Regions from separate parts of the Enterobacter cloacae complex sp. HYC003_NIDB genome, predicted to be linked through region 2. Evidence: predicted binding sites of a transcription regulator. Region 2 holds the regulator's gene; each other region holds the start of a gene.

Region 1 (6,185 bases), 980 kb from region 2:
TCGCCCGGCGTACCGGTCACGTAGATCCAGTCACCTGGCTTTGCACCCGAGCGCTTCAGCGCGCGCCCGGCAGGCACATAGCCGTGGATTGCCAGGGTCATGGACAGCGGACCGGCGGTGGTATCACCGCCAATCAGCTGCATATCGTAATAATTCAGCTGTTCAAACAGGGCATCGCTGAAGGCTTCAAGCCAGGCTTCATCCACCTCCGGCAGGGTCAGAGCCAGCGTCAGCCAGGCCGGGTCGGCGCCCATTGCCGCCAGATCGCTGACGTTCACCGCCAGCGCTTTATACGCCAGATCGGCAGGATCGATATCCGGCAGGAAATGACGCCCACACACTAAGGTGTCGGTGCTGATTGCCAGCGTCTGTTTTTCGGGAATATTGAGAAGTGCGCAGTCATCGCCAATGCCGGTTTCAACATCAAGACGAGAGGTTCTGACACGGTCGAAATAACGGGCAATCAGGGAGAATTCGCCGCATGCCATACGTTATGCCTCAGCAAATTAAATAAAAAACCGGAGCCGCACTGCCAAAAAGGCAATGCAAGACTCCGGTTTGCGGATCACTTTTTGTGGGGACGGATCGCAGGTGCGGCTTTATCCAGCACGCCGTTAACAAACTTGTGGCTGTCTTCAGCGCCGAAGGTTTTCGCCAGTTCGATCGCTTCGTTGATAGCCACTTTGTACGGCACATCATCACGTTTAGACAGCTCAAACAGCGCGATACGCAACACTGCTTTTTCGACCTGGCCCAGCTCTTCGAGCAGACGGGACAGGTATGGCTTCATCAGACCATCGAGATACGCGCTATTAGTCGCCACTCCCGACAGCAGTTCACGGAAGTACAGAACGTCAACGTCTTTCACGTCCTGTTCTGACAGGAACTGGTATTCAACATCAGCGATGTCGTTCTGGGACAACTGCCAGGAGTAAAGTGCCTGGACGGCACATTCACGGGCGCGGCGACGAGCAGCAGGTTTCACGGAATTCCCCTTACAAAAAAATCAGGCCTTGATGGCTTTCAATACATTGATCATTTCAAGCGCGGTCAGTGCAGCTTCTGCACCTTTGTTACCGGCTTTAGTGCCAGCACGTTCGATGGCTTGTTCAATACTTTCGGTGGTCAGCACGCCGAACGCGACAGGGATTTCAGCATCCTGTGCAACGTGTGCCAGACCGTTGCTTGCACCGCCCGCAACGTATTCGAAGTGCGCAGTGCCGCCACGAATAACGGTACCCAGCGCAATCACCGCGTCGTATTTACCGGTTTTCGCCAGCGCGCCCGCTGCCAGTGGCAGTTCGTAAGCACCTGGTACCCAAACGACGGTAATGTTGTCATCTTTAACCTGGCCGATACGTTTCAGGGCGTCAACCGCACCTTCCAGCAGGCTATCGTTGATGAAGTTGTTGAAACGCGCAATGGTGATGGCGACGCGAGCGTCCGGGGTAGCTACAGCAGCTTCAATAATGTTCATACTCTTCCTTTACGGGTTCATTTGGCCCCGCAGGGGGGCGGATTTTATCATAATACTTTGCGCACTGCTTCCCTATTTCAGGAGCAATTACGCTGTCGTTAAATGGAGGCAGACATCCGGGCCTACCGGACGAATCTCGCTGAATGAGAGTTGCGGCGCATCGGCCAGTTTTTCAAGGCCGGGCAGCACAAACAGGCCGCGCGCGTCATTACCTAACAGTTTAGGCGCAACGTAGACGAGAAGCTCATCCACCAGCCCCGCCTGAAGCAGTGCGCCGGCGAGCGTCGGACCGGCTTCAACCCAGATGCTGTTGACCTGCTGTTTGCCGAGCAACATCATCAGCACCACGAGATCGAGATGCCCGTTATGTTCCGGCACCATAATGCTGCGCACGCCTTCCGGCCACTCGCGCGTATCTTCTTTGGTGCGGGCAATCCAGGTTTCACCCGGCTGCTGCACGATGCGGTGCTCCGGCGTCACGCGGTTCTGGCTATCAACAATAATGCGCAGCGGCTGACGCAGGTTCTCCTGCGGATAGAGCGCCTGCGTATCCGCATTCAGCTCTTCCCAGCGCACGGTCATGGCCGGATCGTCAGCCAGTACCGTTTCACTGCTGGTGAGAATAGCATGGCTTTGCGCGCGCAGACGTTGCACATCGCGCCTTGCCTGCGGCGAGGTGATCCACTGGCTCTCGCCGTTCGCCATCGCCGTGCGGCCATCCAGTGACGCGCCAAGCTTAAGCTGGATAAACGGGAAGCCGGTGCGCATACGCTTCAGGAAGCCTTTGTTGATGTTTTCGGCATCCTGCATCATCAGGCCGTGGCTAACGTCGATGCCTTCCTGTTGCAGACGATACAGCCCGCGGCCCGCCACCTGCGGATTAGGATCCTGCATGGCGGCGACAACGCGCGAGACGCCCGCCGCAATCAGCGCCTCACAGCACGGCGGCGTACGTCCGTGATGGCTGCATGGCTCCAGCGTCACATAGGCCGTCGCGCCACGCGCTTTCTCACCCGCCATGCGCAGGGCATGCACTTCAGCATGCGGCTCGCCTGCGCGGTAGTGAAAACCTTCCCCCACGATCTCGCCATCTTTAACAATGACGCACCCGACATTGGGGTTAGGGTGAGTGGTAAACCGACCGCGCTGCGCCAGCTTCATGGCGCGCGCCATGTACATCTCATCGTGCATGGGCTTAATCCTGTAAGCGGGCGATCTCTTCGCCAAACTCTTTAATGTCTTCGAAGCTGCGGTAAACGGAGGCAAAGCGGATATAGGCGACTTTATCGAGCTTCTTCAGCTGTTCCATCACCAGATTGCCGATCATTTTGCTCGGCACTTCGCGCTCGCCTAACCCCCGCAGATAAGATTTAATATGGTTTAACGCCATTTCGACGTCATCGGAGCTGACGGGCCGTTTTTCCAGCGCCTTGAGCATCCCGCTACGCAGTTTCTCTTCATTGAACGGTTCGCGCACATCGTTACTTTTTACCACGCGCGGCATTACCAGCTCTGCCACTTCAAAGGTGGTAAAACGCTCGTTGCACACCAGACACTGCCGACGACGACGCACGGAAGACCCTTCGCCTACAAGACGCGAGTCGATGACTTTGGTATCCACAGCGGAGCAAAATGGGCAATGCATACGATGTCCCTGTTATCTGGTTAACTGATTTCTATTTTACCCTGAACTGGCCCGACAACAAAGGAAGAGCTTTTTGAGACAAAGGATCTATGCCTGACGGCACTATCCTGTCTACCATTGCAGCAATCTGTGATTTCAAGGAATTAAACGCAATGACAAGACGTTACCTGAAAATAGTGCTGGTGGGGAGCCTGTTCACGCTCAGCGCCTGCGCACAGCAAAGCGAAGTCCGTGAGATGAAACAAAGCGTGAATACGCTTAACGTGGCGATGGACAAACTTAACAAAGAAACCGTGAAGATCACCCAGCAGAACGCGCTGAATGCCAAATCCAGCAATGGCGTTTATTTATTGCCAGGTGCAAACACGCCCGCGCGTCTGAACAGCCAGATTGGCATGCTAAAGATGTCTGTGGTGAATGTTGCAGCGAATGCCGATGGTACTCGCGCAACATTACGCATTCAGGGTGAGTCCAACGATCCGCTTCCCGCGTTCAGCGGCACCGTAGAGTGGGGCCAGATTCAGGGCACCACGGAGAGCTATCAGGAAGTGAACGTGAAGAATCAGCTCTTCACCGCCCCCGCCAGCACGCTGGCGCCGAGCGATGTTGATATCCCGCTCCAGCTGAGCGGACTGAGCCCAGAACAGCTGGGCTTTATCCGTATTCACGACATTCAACCCGCCGCGCAATAACCCGCCCTTCTAGCGGAGTGAAATGTCACTCCGCTAACATTTACATTTCGTATGGATTGGCAACATAAATGATTGCCGCTACAATCCCGCCCGTCTAAAGTACGCAAACGTGAACGCAATCGATTACGTATGTGAGAGATATGTGAAACAACACATATTTTTGTGAGCAAGGATTTCTATAATAGGCTCCGCAGAAATACGAAATATTTAGAAACGCAATTCGCGCATTTTTCACTCCCGGAAGGGAATTTCAATCAGTGGCATGATTATGAAAAAAACATTATTCGCAGCCGGTGCAGTTCTGGCACTCTCCACCTCTTTCACTGTTAACGCAGCGGAAAACGACAAACCACAATACCTTTCCGACTGGTGGCATCAGAGCGTTAACGTTGTAGGCAGCTACCATACCCGTTTCGGACCGCAGATCCGTAACGATACCTACCTCGAGTACGAAGCATTCGCTAAAAAAGACTGGTTTGATTTCTATGGCTACATGGACGCACCGGTATTCTTCGGCGGTAACACCGACGCGAAAGGTATCTGGAACCACGGTTCCCCACTGTTCATGGAGATCGAACCCCGCTTCTCCATTGATAAACTGACCGGTACCAGTCTGGCGTTTGGTCCGTTCAAAGAGTGGTATTTCGCAAACAACTACATCTACGACATGGGTCGCAACAAGTCCGGTCGCCAGAGCACCTGGTACATGGGTCTGGGTACAGACATTGAGACTGGCCTGCCGATGAGCCTGTCCATGAACGTCTACGCAAAATACCAGTGGCAGAACTACGGCGCCGCGAACGAGAACGAGTGGGACGGCTACCGTTTCAAAGTGAAATACTTCGTGCCAATTACCCAACTGTGGGGCGGCAACCTGAGCTATATCGGCTTCACCAACTTTGACTGGGGTTCAGACCTGGGCGATAACGATTTCCGCGACCTGAACGGCAGAAAAGCGCGCACTAACGACTCCATCGCGTCCAGCCACATCCTGGCGCTGAACTACGATCACTGGCACTACTCTGTTGTTGCGCGTTACTGGCACAACGGTGGCCAGTGGAACGACGACGCCAGCCTGAACTTTGGCAACGGCGACTTCAGCGTTCGCTCTACCGGTTGGGGTGGTTACCTGGTCGTGGGTTACAACTTCTAATCAGTGCGGATTCCGCCCGGTGGCGCTACGCTTACCGGGCCTACGATCCGAATGTAGGCCGGGTAAGGCGTAGCCGCCCCCGGCTTTTTACTGCCTCACCTTGCGCAAAAAATCTGCCAATGACCTGTCCGCACTTTCGCTAAACCGCCTCTCCGTCTGCACAATATTGAGGCATCGGTCGAGCCGGAAACAGCGATATTCATCGCGCCGTTCACACCACGCCGCCAGCAGCCAGCGCTCTCCCCAGAAGAACAAGCCCAGCGGCTGAACCTCGCGCTTTGAGAGCTGCCCAGCCTCATCACGATAATGCAGTGCCAGCACGCGCTGGGCGGAAATCGCCTGATGGATCACGTCGAAACCACTACGGGAATGGGGCTGAAGGGCAATATCCGGCGCATATATACGCGTCTGCTCCGCCTTGCGTCGGCTCTCTTCTGGCAGGATCGCCAGCACTTTTTCCTGGGCCGACTCCAGCTCGCGCGACAGCGATTCCCCGCCCCAGGTTTTGAGCAGGCGAATCGCCACCATCAGCGCCTCGGACTCTTTGTTGGTCAGCATCAGCGGGGGTAAATCAAAACCCGACATCAGCCGATATCCGCTTCCCGCCTCGCCTTCCACCGGCACGCCGGAAAGCGACAGGTCGCGGATATCGCGGTACACCGTGCGCTCGGACACGCCAAGCCTTTCCGCCAGATGCGCTGCCGTTGTCAGACGCCTGCCCCGAAGGATCTGCACAATCTGGAACAAACGGTCAGCGCGTCGGGTCATCGGTTTACTCTCATACCGGTTGATGGAGGCCGACGCGATTACCTTCGCTGTCGGTAAACAGGGCTATAGTGCCAATGCCTTGCGGCAGTTCCAGCGGGCCAAACACGCACTCACCGCCCGCAGAAGCAATACGATCGAGCGTGGCCGCCAGATTGTCAGTATGCAGGTAGATAATAGCGCCCTGCGAAGACGGTGTAACGCCGTCAAATTTCGCCAGCGCGCCGCCGGTGGCCGGATCCTCGTGCGGGAAAATCGCCAGATCAGCCACGTCCATCTTCTCGCGCCGCAGCGCGACCTGCATCACCGACTCATAAAATTTGATGGCGCGATCCATATCGGCGACCGGAATTTCAAACCAGTTAATAACACTTTTCATACGTCCTCCTGCCTGTTGTTAGGGTTCAGAAGGAGTCTACGACAGGGCTCCTGACAGCATACTGTCAGGAGTGT
Region 2 (6,185 bases):
AACGGCTGCTGCCTGACGGTGACCGAAATTAACGGTAACCAGATTAGCTTTGATTTAATGAAAGAGACGCTGCGTATCACTAACCTGGGTGAGCTTGTGGTGGGAGATATCGTCAACGTTGAACGCGCGGCGAAATTCAGCGATGAGATTGGCGGGCATCTGATGTCGGGCCATATTATGACCACCGCAGAAGTGGCGAAAATCGTGACCTCGGAAAATAACCGTCAAATCTGGTTTAAGGTGCAGGATCCGTCATTAATGAAATACATCCTGTATAAAGGATTTATTGGCATCGATGGGATTAGTCTGACCGTCGGTGAAGTGACGCCAACGCGTTTTTGCGTGCATTTAATTCCTGAAACGCTGCAACGTACTACGCTTGGCGCAAAAAAACTGGGGCAGCGCGTAAATATCGAAATTGATCCCCAGACCCAGGCGGTCGTGGATACCGTTGAGCGCGTACTGGCGGCGAAAGAGGCGGCGATAATAAAAACCGTGGAAGAAGAATAAAAAATAACCCCGGTTAACCGGGGTTATTTTTTCAGCGAGCCACACGCAAACCGTGCTCAATCCCACGACTAAACACCACCTGCCAAAGCTGTATATCCCGCGCACGGAACGCGCCCGCACAGGCATTCAGATAATAGCTAAACATCCGTTTGAATCGTTCCGAATAGTTGTCGGCGATTTCAGGCCATGCAGCCTGGAAACGTTCATGCCAGGCCATCAGGGTGGTGTCGTAATCTGCGCCGAAGTTATGCCAGTCTTCCACAATAAAATGCGGTTCGCTGGCGTTCGCAATCTGGCGAACAGAGGGTAAACAGCCATTCGGGAAGATATATTTGTTGATCCAGGGATCCACATTGTTATCGGTGCGTTTAGAGCCGATGGTGTGTAGCAGGAAAATTCCCTCAGGCTTCAGGTTACGATCGGCGACCTCGAAGTAAGTCTTGTAGTTCTTCGGCCCCACGTGCTCGAACATACCTACGGAAACAATGCGATCGAACTGCTCGTTCAGGTCGCGGTAGTCCTGAAGCCGAATATCAACATCCAGACCCAGACAGCGTTCCTGCGCCATCTTCTGCTGTTCAGCGGAAATCGTGACGCCGGCTACGCTGACGCCGTAATTTTTCGCCATAAACCAGGCAAGACCACCCCAGCCACAGCCGATGTCCAGCACACGCATACCGGGCTGTAACTGCAATTTATCGCAGATCAGTTGCAGCTTGTCCTGCTGCGCCTCTTCCAGGGTCGTCGCTTTTTTCCAGTATCCGCAGGAGTACTGCATTAAAGGATCGAGCATACGGCTGAACAGATCGTTGCCCAGGTCGTAATGCTCTTTACCGACGATCCACGCCCGTTTTTTACTTTGCAGATTGAACAGGCGGGCGGAGGCAATGCGTAAGGTATCTTTGAAATGACGAGGGAGCTGTTTTTCAAGACCGGCGCGTAATACGCTGGAGAAGAACATATCCAGCCGCTCACACTCCCACCAGCCGTCCATATAGCTTTCACCCAGCCCTAACGACCCCTCCTGTAACACGCGTTTGAAAAAATCGGGATGCTTTATCTGGGGATCGGAGGGGGATGAGCCATTAATCGTAATGCCCGCACGTCCCAACAGTTCACTGACGATCCGGGACCAGTTATCGTCCGGAACGCTGACTTCTTCTATACACGATGAACTCATAGCTTCTCCATCACCTTGCTGTGATCAGAACCTTAAAACAGCGTAGACGCTTTTTTGGTTTGTGAGAAATCTCACGGTAAATGCCCGCGAGGCTAATATCCGACGTAGAACAGAGGAAGGGAGATAACCCTTGCCGAAATGCCTTCCATGGTAAAACGGGAGCGCTCCGGCTCCCGTTAACACTTAATATTTATCGTATTTAATCGAACCAAATTTAGTATAGGCCGCAAAATTTGGTGATTCAACAGAAAATTGTTAGCAACCTAATCACTGGTATTTAACATAGTTTCCCGCGCAATCAGGCGTGCGACGTTTCTGTCTGCGCGTTTTCACTCTGCTCGCGATGGGCTGAGGACTGCATGCGATAGCCCAATCCCGCCAGCGCAACGGTGACCAGCATCACGCTGGTGGTGGTGAGCAGCGGGGTTGCAATCAACGCAGAGACCACGAGACTTGCCAGGAAGCACAGGCCAAGTTGCAGGGTATTTTGCAGCGCGGCAGCGCGGCCTGTCGCCTGCGGGAATGGACGCAACGCCTGGGCTACAACGATAGGGTAGATAGCCCCGTTAGCGATCGCCATGACGCAGAACGGAATCAAAATTTCTGCAAGCCCGGCGCCGGGAATAAAGCCGACAGCCCAGGTCGCAATCACGCTTAGGGCATACAGCACCAGCAGCCAGGGCAGCATCTGTTGGCCTTCCCATTTTTGCAGCGCGGCGCGACAGCCATAGCCACCCACCAGGAAGGCGATGGTCTGTGGTACATAGCTCAGGCCGATAGCCGCCGGGCTGTAGCCCATGTCATGCAGAATGAACGGCGAACCGGTCAGCCAGGCAAAGAAGCTGGCAGAGCAGGCAGCATAAATCAGCACGTTACCGCGATAGGCTTTCGACCGCAGTAAAGAGGTAAAGGTGATGGGCTTTGCGTCCGGATGCGTCTCTTTTTTATGCGCAGGTTTAAGCCCGAAAGCAGGCAGCATCAGGACCAGCGTAATAGCAAAGAGCGTGGCGAAAATAGCCTGCCAGTCGAAATGCGCGAGGATCCAGCTGCCCAGTAACGGGGCAAGCGCCGGCGACAGGCCGACCAGCGGCATAATAGTGGCGAATATGCGGTTAGTGCGCGAGGCGGGGTAGTAATCGGTCACCAGCGCCTGCCAGGTGACCGCAGCGGCGCAGACACCGACCGCCTGAATAAAGCGCAGCGCCAGCAGCCAGGCGGCATCGCGGACCCACATCATGCCCAGACAGCCTACGGCAAAAATCGCCAGCCCCAACAACAGGACGGGCTTACGGCCAAAACGATCCGAGAGCGGCCCCCACAGCAATTGCGCAAAAGCAAAGCCAGCGAGGAACAAACTTAAACTGGCGCTGATGGCGGCGGCAGGGGTTTGCAAATCTTCCTGCATCGCGGCGAACGCGGGCAGATACATATCGGTCGCCAAAAAGCCCAGCACGCTTAAGCCGCCGAGCCAGACTAAAAATCCTTTCCTGGGTTGCACTTTTTTTCTCCTGAGGAGGCAGGTGTACGTTGGCGCAGAGTGTAGGGAGTGCAAAGCGGCTTGTGAAACGCTAATATTTGGCGGGTGCATTCAAAAAATTTGCAGGCTAAAGATGTGGTCAGATTATTCCCTTGAAGTGGTTGATGCCGTGGCGCGTAACGGCAGCTTTACCGGTGCCGCCCAGGAGCTGCATCGCGTTCCCTCGGCTATCAGCTATACGGTGCGCCAGCTGGAAGCGTGGCTGGCGGTCCCGCTGTTCGAGCGGCGCCATCGCGACGTGGAGCTCACGCCTGCCGGAGCGTGGTTTTTGAAGGAAGGGCGGTCTGTTATCAAAAAAATGCAGATCACCCGTGAGCAGTGCCAGCAGATCGCCAACGGCTGGCGCGGGCATCTCGCTATCGCGGTGGATAACATCGTTAAGCCGGAGCGGACCCGGCAGATGATCGTCGATTTCTATCGTCATTTTTCCGACGTCGAACTGCGTGTTTCGCAGGAAGTGTTCAACGGCGTCTGGGATGCGCTGGCGGACGGCAGGGCGGAGATGGCGATTGGTGCAACCCAGGCGATCCCGGTTGGGGGGCGCTACGCGTTTCGCGACATGGGCATGCTGAGCTGGACCTGCGTGGTCGCGCGCGATCACCCGCTGGCGGCGCAGGAAGGTCCGCTGAGCGATGACACCTTACGCAACTGGCCCTCGCTGGTGCTGGAAGATACCTCCCGCTCGCTGCCCAAGCGCATTACCTGGCTGCTGGATAATCAGCGCCGCGTGGTCGCGCCGGACTGGGAGTCGTCGGCCACCTGTCTGAGCGCGGGGCTGTGCGTTGGCATGGTGCCGGTGCATTTTGCGCGCCCGCGCATCGATGCGGGAGAGTGGGTGGCCTTGACGCTGGAAAACCCCTTCCCGGATGCCGCGTGCTGTCTGACGTGGCAGCAAAACGACGTCTCGCCCGCCATGGACTGGCTGCTGGATTATCTGGGCGACAGCGAAACGCTGAACCGGGAGTGGTTGCGGGAACCAGCATAGCTGGTCCCGTAAAGTGATTAACGACGGTAGTCGCGGAACGGACCGTCCGCAACGGAACGGCGTTCAATCAGGCGCGGGTGAACTTCAATGGACTGGGACTGTTCACGCTTGTTGACGATCCTGTCCAGCAGCATGTTGAAGGCCGTTTCACCCAGCGAATCTTTCGGCTGGTGAATGGTGGTCAGCGCCGGGGTAAAGAAGCGGGCGTTGCGCACGTTGTCATAGCCGATCACCGAGATATCCTGCGGGACGCGCAGGCCGAGTTCATCCGCCGCGCAGAGCGCGCCCATCGCCATGATGTCGCCGCCGCAGAACACCGCGGTAGGGCGATGCGGCTGGGAGACGATCTGCTGCATGGCGCGATAGCCCGACTCCGGCTCGAAGTCGCCCTGAACAATCCAGTTTTCCGGCACGGTGATCAGCGCCTCTTCCATCGCTTTCATGAAACCGGCCAGACGGCCAGCTCCGGTGTTACGCTCCAGCGGACCCGGGATCACGCCAATTTCACGATGACCGCGTTCTACCAGATAACGCCCCGCCATGTAGCCGCCTTCAAAGGCGTTATCAATTACGGAGTCGGTGAAGTCTGCGCGCGCTTCGCCCCAGTCCATGACCACCATCGGAATGTGGCGATACTCTTCCAGCATGGAAAGGACCGACTCAGGGTATTCAGAACACATTACCAGCAGGCCGTCGACGCGCTTTTGCGCCATCATTGACAGGTAAGCGCGCTGTTTTTCAATGTTGTTCCACGCGTTGCCCAGAATCAGGGTATAGCCTTTCTGGAAGCAGTTTTTTTCAACGGCTTCGATGATTTCAGCAAAGTAGGCCGCTTCACTGCTGGTGGCCAGCAGGCCAATCGATTTGGTGTGATTAACCTTCAGGCTGCGGGCGACGGCACTTGGCGAGTAGTGCAGTTCTTTGATTGCCGCCCAGACGGCATTACGCGTCTCTTCAGCGACGAAACGCGTTTTGTTAATAACATGTGATACGGTTGTGGTGGAAACGTTTGCGCGTTTTGCTACGTCTTTAATTGTTGCCATTAAATGTCACTCCAGACCATATCCTAAGCTCCTGAAAAAATTGAAGGTAAACGTTTGCCTTCTCTCACCCTTATCACGCAAACATGAGTTGCGACACGCCGGGAAAACGACACAGGACGTCAGGAGGGGGTCAGTGGCCGGTACGCTAATAAATTTAGCGTGGAATTTTGTCCTATCTTGATGAAAAGGGGAAGAGGTAAAGTGGATATCCGCTTAAATCCTGGAAGATTTTTGACCTGAACTGTGTAAAAATGAGCAAGCTCACTTTTCGTAGGGTGAATAAAAGGAGAAAAATTGATGAGTACCGATCTGAAGTTTTCGCTGTTTACCACCATTGTTGTTCTTGCCCTGATTGTTGCGGGTGGTTTAACCGCTGCGCTGCACTGATTCAGGAGGGGGGAGAACCTTCTCCCTCTCTTGCCGCTATTGTTACCTCTCCGGCAAAAATCTTTTGCCAAAATGTTAACTTCTCATTTTTTGTGATTGATGTCATGCTTTTGACTTCTTAGTTCTGTGCCGGGTTATGGCACGGTATCCGGAGTCTCTTCATGAAAATCAATTTTCCCCTGCTGGCCCTGGCGATTGGCGCCTTTGGGATTGGCACCACTGAATTCTCCCCTATGGGGTTATTGCCTGTTATCGCCCGGGGTGTGGACGTCTCAATTCCTGCGGCCGGTATGTTAATTAGCGCCTACGCGATTGGCGTGATGGTGGGCGCGCCGCTGATGACGCTGCTGCTTTCCCACCGCGCTCGCCGCAATGCGCTGATTTTCCTGATGGCGATTTTCACTCTCGGAAATGTGCTTTCCGCAATTTCGCCCGATTACACCACTCTGATGCTTTCGCGCATTCTGACCAGCCTCAACCATGGCGCCTTCTTCGGACTGGGCTCGGTTGTTGCCGCCAGCGTGGTGCCAAAACATAAGCAGG
Region 3 (6,185 bases), 2.4 Mb from region 2:
GACTGTGGCTGGCGGTACTGGCGGATACGGGGGCGACGGTGCTGGTGACGGCGAACGCGTTGCGGCTGTTGCGCCGTCGGTAAAAATGCCCGGTGGCGGCTACGCCTTACCGGGCCTACAACATCTCCGAACCGTAACCGTAGGCCGGGTAAGGCGTAGCCGCCACCCGGCATAAAACGGCGTCACTGCATCCCTAGCACCCCCGGCAACCACAATGATATCGCCGGGATGTACGTCACCATCCCCAGCACCACCAGCAACATACCGTAAAACGGCAGCATCGCCCGCACCACGTGCTCGATCTTCTGCTTACTCACCGCGCTCGCCACGAACAGCACCGACCCGACCGGCGGCGTGATCAGCCCAATCCCCAGGTTCACCATCATGATCATCCCGAAATGTACCGGGTCGATCCCCAGCGAGTTGGTCACCGGCAGCAGCACCGGGGTCAGAATCAGGATGATCGGCGCCATGTCCATCAGCGTGCCAATCAGCAGCAGCATGATATTGAGGTACATGAGGATCACGTATTTGTTATCGGACAACGACGTGAAGAATTCGGTGATGCGCATCGGCAGCTGCATGTAGGTCATCACCGCGCCAAACGCCGCGGCAAAGCCAATCAAAATCATCACGATGGTGACGGTTTTCACCGTGCGGCACATCAGCTTCGGCAGTTCGCTCCACCTGTAGTCGCGGTAGATGAACATGGTGACGAAGAATGCCCAAAGACAGGCCACGGCGGCAGATTCGGTCGCCGTGAATATCCCGGACAAGATCCCGCCGAGGATAATCACCACCGTCATCAGCCCCCACAGAGCATCGAGCATGATTTTCAGCGCCTGCCTGAACGGGATTTTGTCCCCTTTCGGATAGCCGCGCTTGCGGGCGAAGCACAGGCAGAGCACCATCAGGCTCACGCCCAGCAGCAGGCCCGGCAGCACGCCCGCGATAAACAGCGTGGCGATGGAGACCGTTCCCCCTGCCGCCAGGGAGTAAATCACCGAGTTGTGGCTGGGCGGGATCAGGATCGCCTGCACCGACCCGCTGGCCGTCACCGCCGCCGCGTATTCGCGCGGATAGCCCTTCTTCTCCATCTCCGGGATCATCACGCTACCGATAGACGCCGTATCCGCCACCGACGAGCCGGAAATCGCGCCGAAGAACGTTGATGCCACGATGTTCACCAGCGACAGCCCGCCGCGAATAAAGCCGACAAAAACGTACGCGAAGTTGACCAGCCGTCGGGCAATGCCCCCTTCCGCCATGATCGCCCCGGCAAGAATGAAGAACGGGATCGCCAGCAGGGTAAATTTATTCACCCCGCTGGTGATCTGGATCATCAGCGCCTCCAGCGGCAGGTCAATCCACAGCGCGCCCGCCACGGCGCTTAAGCCGACGGCGAAGGCCACCGGCATCCCCAGCGCCAGCAAAATGGCGAGGGTGAATAACAAAACAAACGCATCCATTGTTCACCCCTTAACTGTGATTGCCGATCAGCACGACCGGACGGTTTTCCTGCGAGCCAAACAGCAGGCGTTCAAGCACAAACAGGATCAAAATGGCCGACCCGACAGGTAGCGGCAGATAGCTTTCGCCGGAGGTCAGAAGCGGAAACTCCGCCACCGGCTGCTCCCACAGCTCGACGCACAGCCAGTAGCTGTACCAGCACATCAGGCCTGAAATCAGCAGCATCAGCAGATCCACCATCCGCGCGCACACTCTTTGCAGCGACGCGGGCAGGCGGTCGGTGAGCATGTTGACCGCAATATGCGACCCGGCGCGGTAGCTCACCGCCGCGCCGATAAAGGTAAACGTCACCATGCAGATAATGGCGATCGGCTCCGGCCAGGATTCGCCGCGATTGAGCACATAGCGTGAAAAAATGCCGATGGGTATGACAATCGTCATCACCAACAGCGAAATACCCGCCACCGCCATGGCGAACAGATACAGACGGTCCATCCACTTCAGGTAGAGTTCGGACATACGTACTCCGGTTTACTGGACGTCAGCGATGGCTTTCATCAGATCCTGATGCTTATCGCCATACTGCGCGCGCACCGGCTCTGTCGCCTTGATAAACACCGTTTTATCGATGTCGTGGAACTGCACGCCGCCGGCCTTCATTTTCGCCAGCGCCTGGTCGTTATACGCATTCCACAGCTTGCGCTGCTCGAACTGCGCTTCGCGGGCCAGCACCAGGATCTTTTGCTGTTCGTCAGCGCTGAGCTTGTCCCATTTCACTTTGGAATAGAGCAGCATTTCCGGGGTGATGAAGTGGCCGCTCAGCGTGTAGTTTTTGGCGACCGGCATATAGTTGTGGGCGATAAAGGTTGGCGGGTTGTTCTCCGCGCCGTCGATCACCCCGGTCTGCATGCCGCTGTAAACCTCGCTGACGCCCATCGCCACCGAGTTCGCCCCCATCGCTTTCAGCGTGGCCAGCGCCACCGGGCTGCCCTGCACGCGGATTTTCTTCCCTTTCAGATCGTCCGGTTTGACGATCGGCTCTTTGGTGATCAGGTTACGGGTGCCGGAATCCATCCAGCCAAGGAAGACCAGACGCGATTTCGGGTTGGCGGTGAGTTTGTCGCCGATCTGCTTGCCGATATCCCCGTCGATCACCTTGTGCATGTGGTCTTCATCGCGGAATACGTAGGGCAGCGTAAACACTTCGATATCCGGCAGAATGGCAGCCACCGGCGCCATAGAGACGCGGATCATGTCGATCGCCCCCATCTGCGCCTGCTCAATCATCTGCTTTTCATCCCCCAGCACGCCGCCGGGGAAGACCTTAATCTCCAGCTTGCCATCGGTTTGTTGTTTGAGTTTTTCACCCATGTGCTGAACCGCCACCACGTTCGGGTAGCCTTCGGGATGCACATCGGCGGCTTTGATGGTCTGGGCAGAAACGGTGCAGGCAAAAGCAGACAGGCACAGCGCGGCCAGTAACGGCTTGAGGGTCGTTTTCATTGAGTCAACTCCAGGGTAGTGAGATAAGCGTTAAAACGGTGTTTTAGTTTTTGACGCTTAAAAATTAGACTACGGCTGGAAAAGGGAGAGTGAAGCGCCTCACAAAAGCGCGAAATTTTGAAACGATGGTTCGAAATTGTGATGAGTACTTGTCGGGTGGCGGCTGCGCCTTACCCGACCTACTACACCCGTAGGCCCGTGCAAGCGAAGCGCCGCCGGGCGTCAGGCCGCACTTACCCCTTACGAATCAAATACCGGTACGGCAAGGTCTCGGTTTGCTGCGCCACCAGTTCATGTTCCATAAAGGTACAAAAGCCGGGGATATCACGGGTGGTAGCCGGGTCGTCGGCGACGATCAGCAGCGTTTCGCCGGTCTGCATGTTGCGCACGGTTTTGCGCACCATCATTACCGGCTCCGGGCAGCGGAGGCCCTGAGCATCAAGCGTGTGGTCTGGGCTGGAAAACAGGTCGGTCATTTTCTTCTCGTTCAGGTAAAAACGGCTGTAGTTTACGCCCCGCTATCGCCAATGCAAACCAGGTTAACGATTGCGTGAAAATTAGCCATTGCAAAGTGTCGTCAAAGCAGTATCATGCGGCGGCTTTATTGGGTTCCCTCACCCCAAATATTAATCAAAAAGGTACAATATGAACTCCTTTACACAATCGCAGCGCGTCAAGGCGTTGTTCTGGCTTTCGCTATTTCATCTGCTGGTGATCATCTCCAGTAACTATCTGGTACAGCTCCCCATCTCCATTTTTGGTTTCCATACCACCTGGGGCGCGTTCAGTTTCCCGTTTATTTTCCTCGCGACGGATTTAACCGTGCGTATTTTTGGCGCACCGCTGGCGCGGCGGATTATTTTTGCGGTGATGATCCCGGCACTGTTTGTCTCCTACGCCATCTCCTCGCTGTTTTACATGGGCAGCTGGCAGGGCTTCGAAGCGCTGACGCACTTCAACCTGTTCGTCGCGCGTATTGCCACCGCCAGCTTTATGGCTTATGCCCTGGGGCAGATCCTCGATGTCCACGTGTTTAACCGCCTGCGTCAAAACCATCGCTGGTGGATGGCACCAACGGCCTCCACGCTGTTCGGTAACGTGAGCGATACGCTGGCCTTCTTCTTCATCGCCTTCTGGCGCAGCCCGGACGCCTTCATGGCAGAACACTGGATGGAAATCGCTCTGGTGGACTACGCCTTTAAGGTGCTTATCAGCCTGGTTTTCTTCCTGCCGATGTACGGCGTGCTGTTGAATATGCTGCTGAAAAGGCTGGCAGATAAATCTGAAATCTCCGCATTGCAGGCAGGTTAAGGGTTCGCTTTATCAGTTGTGATAAGATGAACGAATGAGCCGTTATGGCCGTTTATCGAAAGGAAGAAGTCAATGCGCAATCTGGTTAAATATGTCGGGATTGGCCTGCTGGTTGTTGGCCTTGCAGCCTGTGATAACAGCGACACCAAAACGCCTGCTCAGGGCGCGTCAGCAGAAAGCAACGCCACCGGTCAGCCGGTGAGCCTGATGGATGGCAAACTCAGTTTCTCTCTGCCTGCGGACATGACCGACCAGAGCGGTAAGCTGGGTACCCAGGCGAACAATATGCACGTCTATTCCGATGCCACCGGCCAAAAAGCGGTGATTGTGATCGTCGGTGACGATACCAGCGAAGATCTTGGCGTGCTGGCCAAACGCCTGGAAGATCAGCAGCGCAGCCGCGACCCGCAGCTTCAGGTGGTCACCAACAAGTCTGTTGAACTGAAAGGCCACACGCTGCAACAGCTGGACAGCATCATCTCTGCCAAAGGCCAGACCGCCTACTCCTCCGTGGTGCTCGGCAAGGTGGACAATAAACTGCTGACCATGCAGATCACCCTGCCGGCAGACAATCAGCAGAAAGCGCAGACCGCCGCTGAAAACATCATTAACACCCTCGTGATCCAGTAATCGTTCACCAGGATGCCGTGGCCTCCGTCGCTTGCGCCGGGGGCCATTTTTTTGCCACGACTTTCAGACTAACACGCCAGACGAAGCCCATCCGGCGCACTACAATTAACACGCCCCCCGGAAAAAGGAATTCTTATGACTGCCAGCCCGCCCGACAAAGCCGGACTTCATATTTTATTAAAACTTGCCTGCCTGGTGGTTATCCTTGCGGGTATCCACGCGGCGGCGGATATCATTGTTCAGCTTCTGCTGGCGCTGTTTTTCGCCATTGTGCTCAACCCGCTGGTGACATGGTTTTTACGCCGGGGCATCAGCCGCCCGGTCGCGATTACCATTGTGGTGATGGTGATGCTGGTTGTCCTGACGGCGCTGTTCGGCGTGCTCGCCGCCTCGCTGAGCGAATTTTCCACCATGCTGCCGCAGTACAATAAAGAGCTGACGCGCAAGCTGGTCGATCTTCAGCGCATGTTGCCGTTCGTGAATCTGCATATCTCACCGGAACGGATGCTGCGTCGGATGGATTCCGAGAAGGTGATGACCTACGCCACCACGTTGATGACCGGGCTTTCCGGGGCAATGGCCAGCATTCTGCTGCTGGTGATGACGGTGGTATTTATGCTGTTCGAAGTGCGCCACGTGCCGTATAAACTGCGTTTTGCCCTGAACAATCCTCAGATCCACATTGCCGGCTTGCACCGTGCGCTGAAGGGCGTATCCAAATATCTGGCGCTGAAAACGCTGTTAAGCCTGTGGACCGGCGTGATCGTCTGGCTGGGGCTGGTACTGCTGGACGTGCAGTTCGCGCTGATGTGGGGCGTGCTGGCCTTTTTACTGAACTACGTACCCAATATCGGCGCGGTGCTTTCCGCCGTTCCGCCGATGATCCAGGCGTTCCTGTTTAACGGTTTTTACGAGTGCATGCTGGTAGGGGCGCTGTTCCTTGTCGTGCATATGGTGCTGGGTAACATTCTCGAGCCGCGCATGATGGGCCACCGTCTGGGCATGTCGACGATGGTGGTGTTTTTATCGTTACTGATCTGGGGATGGCTGCTGGGTCCGGTGGGCATGCTGCTCTCCGTGCCGCTCACCAGCGTCTGTAAAATCTGGATGGAAACCACGAAAGGAGGCAGTAAACTCGCCATTCTTCTGGGTCCGGGTCGGCCAAAAAGCCGTTTGCCGGGATAACCGGGTGGAAAGGGTCAAAAGTGACGTTTATTCGCCAGCGCGACGACAACATTGTACGATGTGCGCAGCAAATCGCGCTGGCGAAG

The links. Region 2 encodes PurR, which represses purine synthesis genes. Its sites were predicted from a motif close to CANGCAAACGTTTGCNTG; they were not measured.
Region 1: O1722_RS18285 (nucleoside-specific channel-forming protein Tsx) is a predicted target of PurR. The motif match lies at 3,927-3,944, and genes of this name have one in related genera.
Region 3: tusA (sulfurtransferase TusA) is a predicted target of PurR. The motif match lies at 3,509-3,526, and genes of this name have one in related genera.

The regions. Positions count from the first base shown of each region.
Region 1 covers NZ_CP114220.1:3,796,919-3,803,103, forward strand. The annotation lists gene thiL (thiamine-phosphate kinase) at 1-488, opposite strand, end outside; gene nusB (transcription antitermination factor NusB) at 566-985, opposite strand; gene ribH (6,7-dimethyl-8-ribityllumazine synthase) at 1,007-1,477, opposite strand; gene ribD (bifunctional diaminohydroxyphosphoribosylaminopyrimidine deaminase/5-amino-6-(5-phosphoribosylamino)uracil reductase RibD) at 1,565-2,668, opposite strand; gene nrdR (transcriptional regulator NrdR) at 2,673-3,122, opposite strand; gene O1722_RS18280 (SadB/YajI family lipoprotein) at 3,275-3,814, shown strand; gene O1722_RS18285 (nucleoside-specific channel-forming protein Tsx) at 4,083-4,967, shown strand; gene O1722_RS18290 (helix-turn-helix transcriptional regulator) at 5,055-5,735, opposite strand; gene O1722_RS18295 (VOC family protein) at 5,746-6,111, opposite strand.
Region 2 covers NZ_CP114220.1:2,819,555-2,825,739, reverse strand. The annotation lists gene O1722_RS13440 (riboflavin synthase) at 1-510, shown strand, start outside; gene cfa (cyclopropane fatty acyl phospholipid synthase) at 542-1,690, opposite strand; gene punC (purine nucleoside transporter PunC) at 1,989-3,188, opposite strand; gene punR (DNA-binding transcriptional activator PunR) at 3,301-4,212, shown strand; gene purR (HTH-type transcriptional repressor PurR) at 4,230-5,255, opposite strand; gene cydH (cytochrome bd-I oxidase subunit CydH) at 5,553-5,642, shown strand; gene O1722_RS13410 (MFS transporter) at 5,804-6,185, shown strand, end outside.
Region 3 covers NZ_CP114220.1:301,163-307,347, reverse strand. The annotation lists gene zntA (Zn(II)/Cd(II)/Pb(II) translocating P-type ATPase ZntA) at 1-83, shown strand, start outside; gene O1722_RS01385 (TRAP transporter large permease) at 183-1,469, opposite strand; gene O1722_RS01380 (TRAP transporter small permease) at 1,480-1,989, opposite strand; gene O1722_RS01375 (TRAP transporter substrate-binding protein) at 2,002-2,973, opposite strand; gene tusA (sulfurtransferase TusA) at 3,207-3,449, opposite strand; gene O1722_RS01365 (7-cyano-7-deazaguanine/7-aminomethyl-7-deazaguanine transporter) at 3,619-4,284, shown strand; gene O1722_RS01360 (DcrB family lipoprotein) at 4,357-4,914, shown strand; gene O1722_RS01355 (AI-2E family transporter) at 5,050-6,099, shown strand.